One region of the Clostridium neuense genome, then DNA from elsewhere that is predicted to be linked to it. Evidence: riboswitches for the same ligand, from Rfam matches in the RefSeq annotation. Region 1 holds a riboswitch; each other region holds the start of a gene.
The links. Region 1 has a riboswitch for S-adenosylmethionine ahead of ACJDT4_RS22325 (methionine ABC transporter ATP-binding protein). Riboswitches for the same ligand answer to the same signal wherever they lie in the genome.

Region 1 (3,287 bases):
CTTTCAAAGGTAGCAGATGATATAAGTTCGCTGGGATACGAAAGAACTAAAGGTTCACTTGAGCTCAGAAAAATAATAAGTAATTATGTGAAAAAGTTTGGAATTAATGCTTCACCATCCTCTATTTTAATTGTTTCAGGATCACTTCAAGCACTTCAGCTTATTTCCATGAGCATACTTAAGCCTGGAGATGATGTATTAGTAGAAAAACCATCATACATCAAGTCAATTAATGTTTTTGAATCTGCAGGTATGAAGCTAAAAGGAATATCTATGGATATGCATGGTATAGAGATAAGAGAAATATTAAAAAACATAAATAAAGAAACACCAATTTTATATACTATACCAACTTTTCAAAATCCTACGGGTATAGTAATGAGTGAAAATAGAAGAAATGAACTTATTAAAATATGCACAAAAGAAAGGCTTCCAATAATTGAAGATGATGCTTATAGGGAGTTGTGGTTTGATAAAAAGCCTCCACAAACTTTAAAATCTAAGGATAGAAATGGAATTGTGCTTTATATAGGAACAATGTCAAAATGTCTTTCTGCAGGTATGAGGGTTGGGTGGGTCATTGGACCTGAAGCAGTTATAGATAGACTCGGAGATGTTAAAATGCAAACGGATTATGGAGCCAGTTCACTTTCTCAATATGCTGCGGCTGAATGGATTTCAAGTGGACTATATGAAAAATATATTGAGAAGCTTAGATATGAACTTAAAAGTAGAAGGGACTTTACTATAAATCTACTTCATGAGTATTTTTATGATCTAGCAGAATGGAATGTGCCTAAGGGTGGATTTTATATATGGTTAAAGCTGAAGGTCAAAATAGATGTAAACAAGCTTTTCAATTTGTCCTGGAAGCAGGGCATTCTTATTAACCCAGGCTACATATATGATTTTCATAAAAATAGTAATATAAGAATATCTTATTCCTATGCATCATATAGTGAAATGCATATAGGAATAAAGAAACTTTCAGAAATTGTTAGAAAGCTAATTTGATTATTTTAAGGAGGAAATTTTATGTATGTTTTTTCAATTGTACTTATAGTGTTATCAAACGTGTTTTATCACATATGTCAAAAGCTAATACCAGAGAAGGCCAATCCTTTTTCTGCATTAGTTATAACATATTTTACTTCGGCTATTTTTTCATTAATAGCATTAATTTTTGATAAACATGGCAAAGGAATTTTTGGTTCCTTTAAAGATTTAAATTGGACAAGTGTAGTTTTGGGAATTTCAATAGTTGGATTGGAATTTGGATTTTTAATGGCATATAGAGCTGGGTGGGATATTAGCGTAGGTTCTTTAGTGGCGAATATAATTCTTGCAATTGTACTTATACCAATAGGAATTATATTTTATAAAGAGGGATTTGGAATTAATAAAATAATAGGAGCAGCTTTCTGCATTATTGGTTTAATATTAATAAATAGAAAATAGATTATATTAGTAGGAATTATGCATAATTATTAAAAAATAGTGTTTGATTTAGTAAATATATGTTTGTGTAAACGTACAATAATTATGTATTGATAAAAATATATAACAAAAAATCAGAAATTTAAATTTATTGTATTTGACACTGAAAATCTTTTTTTGTATAGTGTGTATAACAAAATTGAATAAAATCCTTATCGAGAGAAACTGAGGGGCTGGCCCGATGACGTTTCAGCAACCAGCATGTTTCATTTGCATGCAAGGTGCTAAATCCTGCAGATTAATTCTGAAAGATGAGGGAAGGTATTAATAATAGACCCTTCCATGGGTTTTTTTATTACTATTATCCTCTTCTTTTGCGAAGGGGATTTTTTTATTATAAATTTTAGGAAGGGGGATTATTGTGATAGAACTAAAAAATATAACAAAGGTTTATGAGGATGGAGATAAAAAGGTACATGCTCTTAAAGATATAAGTTTAGAAGTAAAAAATGGAGAGGTTTTAGGTATTATTGGATACAGTGGTGCTGGCAAAAGTACCCTTGTAAGGTGTATAAATTTGCTTGAAAAGCCTACCAGTGGAGAGGTTATAGTTGATAATAAGGATTTGACAAGGTTATCACCAAAGGATTTAAGGAAAATAAGAGAAAAAATAGGAATGATTTTTCAACATTTTAATTTAATGGCTAGAAGAAATGTATTTGAGAATGTAGCCTATCCACTTAAAGGTAAGGGGTTAAGCAAAAATGATATAGCTGAAAAGGTAAATAGTCTTTTAGAATTAGTGGGCTTGAAGGAAAAGGCTTTAACTTATCCATCACAGCTTAGCGGCGGTCAAAAGCAAAGAGTTGCTATTGCTAGAGCGCTTGCTAATGATCCACAGGTTCTTTTATGTGATGAAGCTACTTCTGCTTTAGACCCTGAAACTACTCAATCTATATTAAAGCTAATCAAGGAAATTAATGAAAAGCTTGGGCTTACAATAGTTATTATTACGCACCAAATGGATGTTGTTAAAGATATTTGCGAGAGAGTGATTGTAATGGAAGAAGGGGAGATCGTTGAGAAGGGAGATATAGTGCAAATATTTACTAATCCTAAAGCAAAGATGACTAAAAAATTTATGGCTACAGTATTTCATTATGATAAGGTATATGAGCTTATTGAAAGTAAAGAATTTGATAGTCAATTTTCAGAAAATGATATAGTAGCAAGGTTATCTTTTGTGGGTTCAAATGCTGAAAAAGCTTTTATTTCACAAATTTCAAAAAAATTCAAGGTGGATGCAAATATAATCTCTGGAAATATTGAAATAATACAAGGTATACCTGTAGGAAATCTTATTCTTAAATTTAGTGGTTTTAGTGAAGGAGTTAATAGAGCTATTGAATATTTAGGTGAAAACAACATATATGTGGAGGTGATAAAGCATGGAGAGTCTTTTGAACACGATTATGCCTAATGTAGTAGAACTTTTTCCAGATATGATAGCAGCACTTAAGGAAACATTAATAATGGTAGCTATATCAGGAATTATTTCTGCAGTTATTGGAATACCTGTTGGGGTAATTCTTGTAGTGACACGTCCTAAAGGTATATTGGAGAATAAGGTAATTTACAGTATAGTTGGCAAAATAATAAATGCATTTCGTTCAATTCCATTTGTAATATTGATTGCAGCAATTATACCATTAACAAGACTTTTAGTTGGAACAACAATAGGAGTAAAGGGTGCTGTAGTGCCTCTTGTTTTTGGAACAGCACCCTTTGTTGCAAGGCAAATAGAATCTGCACTTCTTGACATAGATAAGGGAGTTATTGAAGCAGCGGAA
Region 2 (3,287 bases), on a different contig from region 1:
TAGTATATGCAGATTTAGGAGCACCTGCTTTTGCATTGAAGGCAAGAGTACAACTTCTTAGAAATACAGGAGCAACACTTAGTCCTCAAAGTGCATTTTATTTCTTACAAGGCTTAGAATCACTTTCACTTAGAGTTCAAAAACATGTAGAAAATACAAGGAAGGTAGTAGAATTCTTAAGTAACCATCCAAAGGTTGCATGGGTTAATTATCCTGAACTTGAAAGCAGCCAATATAAAGAACTTGCTAAGAAGTATTTACCTAAAGGAGCTGGTTCTATATTCACATTTGGAATAAAGGGAGGACTTGAAGCAGGAAAGAATTTTATAAATAGCGTTAAATTATTCTCACTTCTTGCAAATGTTGCAGATGCAAAATCACTTGTAATACATCCTTCAAGTACAACACATGCAGAACTTAATGCAGAAGAACAAAAAGCAGCTGGAGTTACTCCAGATATGATAAGACTTTCAATAGGTGTTGAAGATGCTGATGATTTAATTTGGGACTTAAATCAAGCTCTTGAGAAAGCTTGATGAAGTAGCAGTATTTTAAAAAATTAAATAAACTTTTAATTAAATTTATTGACATTGACGATGATATAATTAATGATTTGAAAATATTAAATTGTATTAGAAAATGTATAAGATATAAAACTCAGGGACTGCAATTAGAATTAGTTTATTTACAGCCCCTGAGTTTTTATATTATATTTTTGAAAAATATTTTTTAATCACTTAAAGCATTTTTTAAGTCACTTATTAAATCATCTACATTTTCAATTCCTACTGAAAGTCTTAAAAGTTTGTCTGTTACTCCAAGTTTTGCTTTAACTTCATGAGGCATATCTGCATGGGTTTGTGTATCAGGGTAGGTTATTAAGCTTTCTACTCCACCAAGACTTTCTGCAAAAATGATTATTTTTACTTCTTTTAGTATCTTCTCAACGGTAGCTTTGCTATCTACATAAAAAGATATCATGGATCCAAAACCAGTAGCTTGGTTGGTCAAAATTTCATATCCAGTATGTTCTTTAAGTCCAGGATAAAGCACTTTTTTTACTTTGTTTTGAGTTTTAAGAAAATTTGCTATCTTTATAGCATTTTCCTGCTGCTTATCAAGCCTTACGGATAGAGTTTTTATACCTCTTAATATAAGCCAGCTGTCAAAGGGAGGAAGAGATGCGCCAGTAGAAACTTGAATAAATCTAAGTTTTTGGACTAAATCTTCATCGTTCACAATAATAAAGCCAGATAGAGTATCATTATGTCCACCAAGGAATTTTGTACCACTATGAATAACAATATCCGCACCTAGGTTAAGCGGTTTTTGGTAATATGGTGTCATGAAAGTATTATCTACCATAAGCAAAAGATTGTTCTTTTTTGTTATTTCTGAAACTTTTTTTATATCTGCTATTTTCATAAGTGGATTTGTTGGAGTTTCAAGATAGATTGCTTTTGTATTTGCTTTAAGGCTTTTTTTTATGTTTTCAATGATAGTTGTATCTGTATAAGTAACTTCAATCCCGTAGTCTTTATATATCTGTTCAAATATTCTATAGGTTCCTCCATATAAATCATCTGACACTATTAAATGCTCTCCACTTTTGAAAATTGTCAAGAGGCCTGATATAGCGGCCATACCAGAGGTATATGCTAAGCATTCCTTGCCATTTTCAAGTAAGGCAACTGTTTTTTCTAATTCTTCTCTTGTTGGATTCTGAAGTCTCGAATAATCATATCCTGTGCCGTGGTTTAAGCCTTCATGTCTAAAGGTTGCACTTTGATATATTGGGTAGCTTATTGCACCTGTTCTAGTTTCAAAATTACTGCTTCCATGGACTGCTTTTGTCTCAAAGTTTCTACAATCTGATTTCATAAAATTTCCTCCGATTTTTAATCTGATTTGAAAAATGTATTAAAAAACTGTTTCCTATCGTATAAGATAAAAAACAGTTTTTTAAACTTATCTTATCTTTCAGGATAATCCTGCAGGATTTAGCACATTCCTAAAATTAAGGATGCTGCCGGATTTCATTGGGCCAGTCCCTCCATCACTCTCGATAAGAAATTAGTATTAAATTGTCGAACATGATTTATTGAAGTTATTATATAATTTAATATTAACTATGTCAATACAATTTTTGACTAGAATAATATTGACATAATTAAAAAGCATGATATAATTTACTCATGAAATAAATCAATATTTCATATCGGATTACTATGAATTGATATAAAATATTAAAATCTTATCAAGAGAGGCGGAGGGACTGGCCCTGTGAAGCCCAACAACCAACATTTTGTTTGAATGTACGGTGTTAATTCCTGCAAATTAGTTTTGAGAGATAAGAGGATAAAATGGTATAAATTTAAATTTGTATAAAGATCCTCTTTTTAAAAAGAGGATTTTTCATGCAATAATTCATACTAAACAGATATGAAATATAATGTTTAATAAATATATAAAAGTTTTTTAGAGGGGGACTACATATGAAATTAAAAAAAGTTACTGCTGTTATTTCAGCACTACTTGTTGCAACTACCATATTAAGCGGCTGTGGAACAGGTAACAATAACACATCACAAGCGAAACCTGATACCTTTACTTATGGTATTGATGGTGATCCAGGAAATTCAGTTAATGTAATTACTACAAGTGATAGATATGGACTTACAGAAATAAAGGCATTGTATTCACCATTATATATGTATAATGCTGATAAAGTGCAATATTTCTTAGCTGAAAGCATGACTCCTTCTGCTGATCATTTAAGTTATACTGCAAAGCTTAGAAAAAATGTAAAGTGGAGTGATGGAAAGCCATTTACAGCAGATGATGTTGTGTTTACATATGATCAAATGCTTAAAGAGTCAAATGGGGGATGGGCGTATAGCCAGTTAATATTTGATGGCAAACCAGTTAAGGTTGAAAAAGTTGATGATTATACTGTTAAATTTACACTACCTGCAATAAGTTCAGCAGCAATGGAGCTTCTTGGAGATATATTTATAATGCCTAAGCATATTTATGATGGCGAAGCAAATATAGAAAAAAGTTCTAAAAATGCTAAGCCGGTTGGAACTGGTCCATATAAGTTAGCAGAATATAAGGCAGGACAATATGTAAAGCTTGTAGCAAATGATAATTATTTCCTAGGCAAACCTAAGATTAAGAATGTTGTATATAGAATAATTGAAGATGCAAATACTGCTCAGTTGGCACTTCAAAAGGGAGAATTAAATGCTCTTGTAGTTCAACCAGCAGATATAAGTAAAATACAA
Region 3 (3,287 bases), on a different contig from region 1:
TTTGTATATCATAAAAAAATGAAGCATACTACCTGCTATAACAAACAAATGAAATATCTCATGAAATCCAAAATATCTTGCATTCTTTATAGGCCACTTTAAAGCATATACAATTCCTCCAAGGCTATACACAATCCCACCAGCTACCATAAGTACTATACCTGGCACTGCCATAGATCTGCTTATGGGTGAAAACGCGAACACAATTATCCACCCCATAGCTATATAAAACAGAGTATACAGCCACCTTGGAGCATTAAACCAAAAAGCTTTAAAAAGTATTCCCAAGATTGCTATTGCCCAAATGCCTATAAAAAGCATTTTCCCGGTTTTTCCGCTTAAAGTTATAAGGCACACAGGAGTATATGTTCCCGCTATAAGAACAAATATCATCATATGATCTATTCTTCTAAGTACTGCTGTTAATCTTTTAGAAATATTTATAAGGTGGTATGAAGCACTTGCTGAATACAAGAAAATCAAACTTGCTCCAAATATTATTGAAGAAACTAGGCTTACATTATTACCAGTAATAACAGACTGATGAACCATAAATGTAAGTGCAGCAACAGATAGCAATGCAGCAAATAAATGTGTTAATCCACTAACTGGATCTTTTAATTTTAGCATTATACTTTTCACCTCTTATATTGTATTATGTAGTTTTGAAAACTATGTTATACTATAATAATATGATAAGATGTTTACTGATTTATTTCAACATCTAAATTTTATTTTCTATGTTTATATTTTGCTGCCTAGGCGAATTATATTCGAATATCTAAAAAAATGATAAAAATATATTTATATATTGAAACATAGTAATTAATGCTATATACTGTAGTGGGTGATAATATGAATAACACTATATATGATAAAATTGAAAAATTGGCCTATGAAATAATAAACTATAATGAAATTAAAGATTATGAAATTCCAGATATAGATTTATATATGGATCAGGTAACCTCTTTTATGGATAGTAAACTTTCAGACTTCAAAAGGAATAAGGACGATATAATTTTATCCAAAACAATGATAAATAATTATGTTAAGGACAAAGTGGTACCTTCTCCAAATAAAAAAAAGTATAGTAAAGAGCACATGATGGTTCTTATATGGATTTATCATCTCAAACAAACTCTATCTATAAATGACATTGGGAAACTAATGAACTTTATATATGAAAAGGAAAAGAATAATATAGATTACACAGAGATATATAATATTTTCCTAGAGCTTCAAAAAAAATCATCCAAAAGCTTTAAAATGAACTTAGATGATATGTTCGAAGCAATAAAAAGCAATAGCAAAAACTTTAATGATAATGAAAAGCTTCTTTTGCTAGTGCTTGAACTTATCTTAAATGCAAATCTTCAAAAAAGACTTGCTGAAAAAATTATTGATAATTGCTTTAGTGATTCTAAATAATATTAATATTGACATTTTCTTTACATATGTATAAACTTTAAGTATTAATCGAATATCCACAATTAAATAACCTTATCAAGAGAGATTGAGGGAATGGCCCGATGAAATCTCAGCAACCAATATGCCTCATTTGCATATATGGTGCTAATTCCACAGAATATTCTGAAAGATAAGGAGAAAATTTTATATTTGAATTTTTAATTTAAAAAAATCTTCTTCTTATTATTATGAAGGAGATTTTATTTTTTTTAAGGAAGGTGACTATAATGAGCTTAGAAAGCGTACATAACTTTTTTACTGAAAGAGGATTAAAAGACCCCATTTTTGAACTTAAAGATAGTGGTGCCACTGTTGAACTTGCTGCTAAAACACTTCATATTGAACCTGAACTCGTAGCAAAAACTCTTGCTTTCAAATTAAAGGATAATACCCCTATTCTAATTGTCACCCGCGGCGATGCTAAGGTTGACAACAGAAAATACAGAGAATTTTTTAAAACTAAAGCAAAAATGCTTAATCACGATGAAGTTTATGAAATAACTGGTCATCCTGTTGGTGGTGTCTGTCCTTTTGGTCTCAAAACAACTATGGATATCTACCTTGATATTTTAATAAAGGATTTTGAATATGTATATCCGGCAGCTGGTTCCCAAAATACAGCTTTAAAAATTTCGCCAAATGATATAAAAAATCTAACTAATGCCACCTGGATTGATGTTTGTAAATTATAGCATTATATTTTAACAAAGAAGGAGAATCTTATATGAGTATAAATTTTAAAAATATAAATGCCCTACAGAAACAATTAATAGATGATATCGACCAAAAACAAGACTTTTACATAAGCACAAGTCATGACATCCACGCAAATCCACAAATAGGTAATGAAGAATATTTTGCTTCAAAGCTCCTATCTACTATTTTATCTAAGGAAGGATTTTCACTGGATAAATCACTTTTTGGTCATCCTACATCTTTTATTGGAAGAAAAAAATCATTAAAACCTGGTCCAACAATAGGTTTTCTTGTAGAATATGATGCTCTACCAAAAATAGGTCATGCCTGCGGTCACAACATAATAGGAACCGCAAGTGTAGCTGCTGCCGTTGCCATTTCAAATTTAATTGATGAGATTGGTGGTGAAATAGTAGCTTTTGGAACCCCTGCTGAAGAAGGTGGTATAAACGGAAGTGCAAAGGCAACATTTGTTAAAAATGATGTATTTAAGAATGTGGATGCATGTCTTATAGTTCATCCATGGAATAAAAACTCTGTAACAGGTAAATGTCTTGCTTTAGATCCAATAGATTTCGAATTTTTTGGTAAATCTGCTCATGCTGCCGCTGCACCTGAAGAAGGAATAAACGCTCTAAATGCAGTAATTGAGCTTTTTAATGGAATAAATGCTTTAAGACAGCATTTAACAGATGATATAAAAATCCATGGAATAATAACAAATGGCGGTGATGCTCCAAATATAGTTCCTGAATATGCAAAAGCCAAATTTTTTATTAGGGCCGAAACCAGAAAATCCTGTAATGAAACCACACAAAAGGTAATAAATATTGCTAAAGGTGCCGCTTTAATTACAGGCACAAAATTAAAAACCTCCTTTTTTCAGAATCAAATTGATGATTTTCTAATAAATAGAACTTTTGACATGCTCTTTGCTGAAAATGCAAAATTGATTGGTATAGATATGGATACTTCACTTGGATATGGACTTGGATCTACAGATGCCGGGAACGTAAGCTATGTTACTCCTACAATACAGCCATACTTAAAAATAGGCAATAGCAATTTAGCTCCACATACAATAGAATTTTGTGATGCTGCTATTTCAAAGGAAGGAGATA

Region 2: it holds a riboswitch for S-adenosylmethionine, as region 1 does, so the genes downstream of both, ACJDT4_RS08430 (trans-sulfuration enzyme family protein) here and ACJDT4_RS22325 (methionine ABC transporter ATP-binding protein) in region 1, are expected to answer to the same signal.
Region 3: it holds a riboswitch for S-adenosylmethionine, as region 1 does, so the genes downstream of both, ACJDT4_RS08220 (YbaK/EbsC family protein) here and ACJDT4_RS22325 (methionine ABC transporter ATP-binding protein) in region 1, are expected to answer to the same signal.

The regions. Positions count from the first base shown of each region.
Region 1 covers NZ_JBJIAA010000027.1:10,638-13,924, reverse strand. The annotation lists gene ACJDT4_RS22335 (aminotransferase-like domain-containing protein) at 1-1,014, shown strand, start outside; gene ACJDT4_RS22330 (EamA family transporter) at 1,036-1,458, shown strand; SAM riboswitch class I at 1,647-1,755, shown strand; gene ACJDT4_RS22325 (methionine ABC transporter ATP-binding protein) at 1,859-2,917, shown strand; gene ACJDT4_RS22320 (methionine ABC transporter permease) at 2,886-3,287, shown strand, end outside.
Region 2 covers NZ_JBJIAA010000006.1:106,659-109,945, reverse strand. The annotation lists gene ACJDT4_RS08435 (O-acetylhomoserine aminocarboxypropyltransferase/cysteine synthase family protein) at 1-536, shown strand, start outside; gene ACJDT4_RS08430 (trans-sulfuration enzyme family protein) at 730-1,881, opposite strand; SAM riboswitch class I at 1,971-2,072, opposite strand; SAM riboswitch class I at 2,252-2,357, shown strand; gene ACJDT4_RS08425 (ABC transporter substrate-binding protein) at 2,496-3,287, shown strand, end outside.
Region 3 covers NZ_JBJIAA010000006.1:64,877-68,163, forward strand. The annotation lists gene trhA (PAQR family membrane homeostasis protein TrhA) at 1-630, opposite strand, end outside; gene ACJDT4_RS08215 (DUF1836 domain-containing protein) at 856-1,431, shown strand; SAM riboswitch class I at 1,501-1,607, shown strand; gene ACJDT4_RS08220 (YbaK/EbsC family protein) at 1,698-2,162, shown strand; gene ACJDT4_RS08225 (M20 family metallopeptidase) at 2,195-3,287, shown strand, end outside.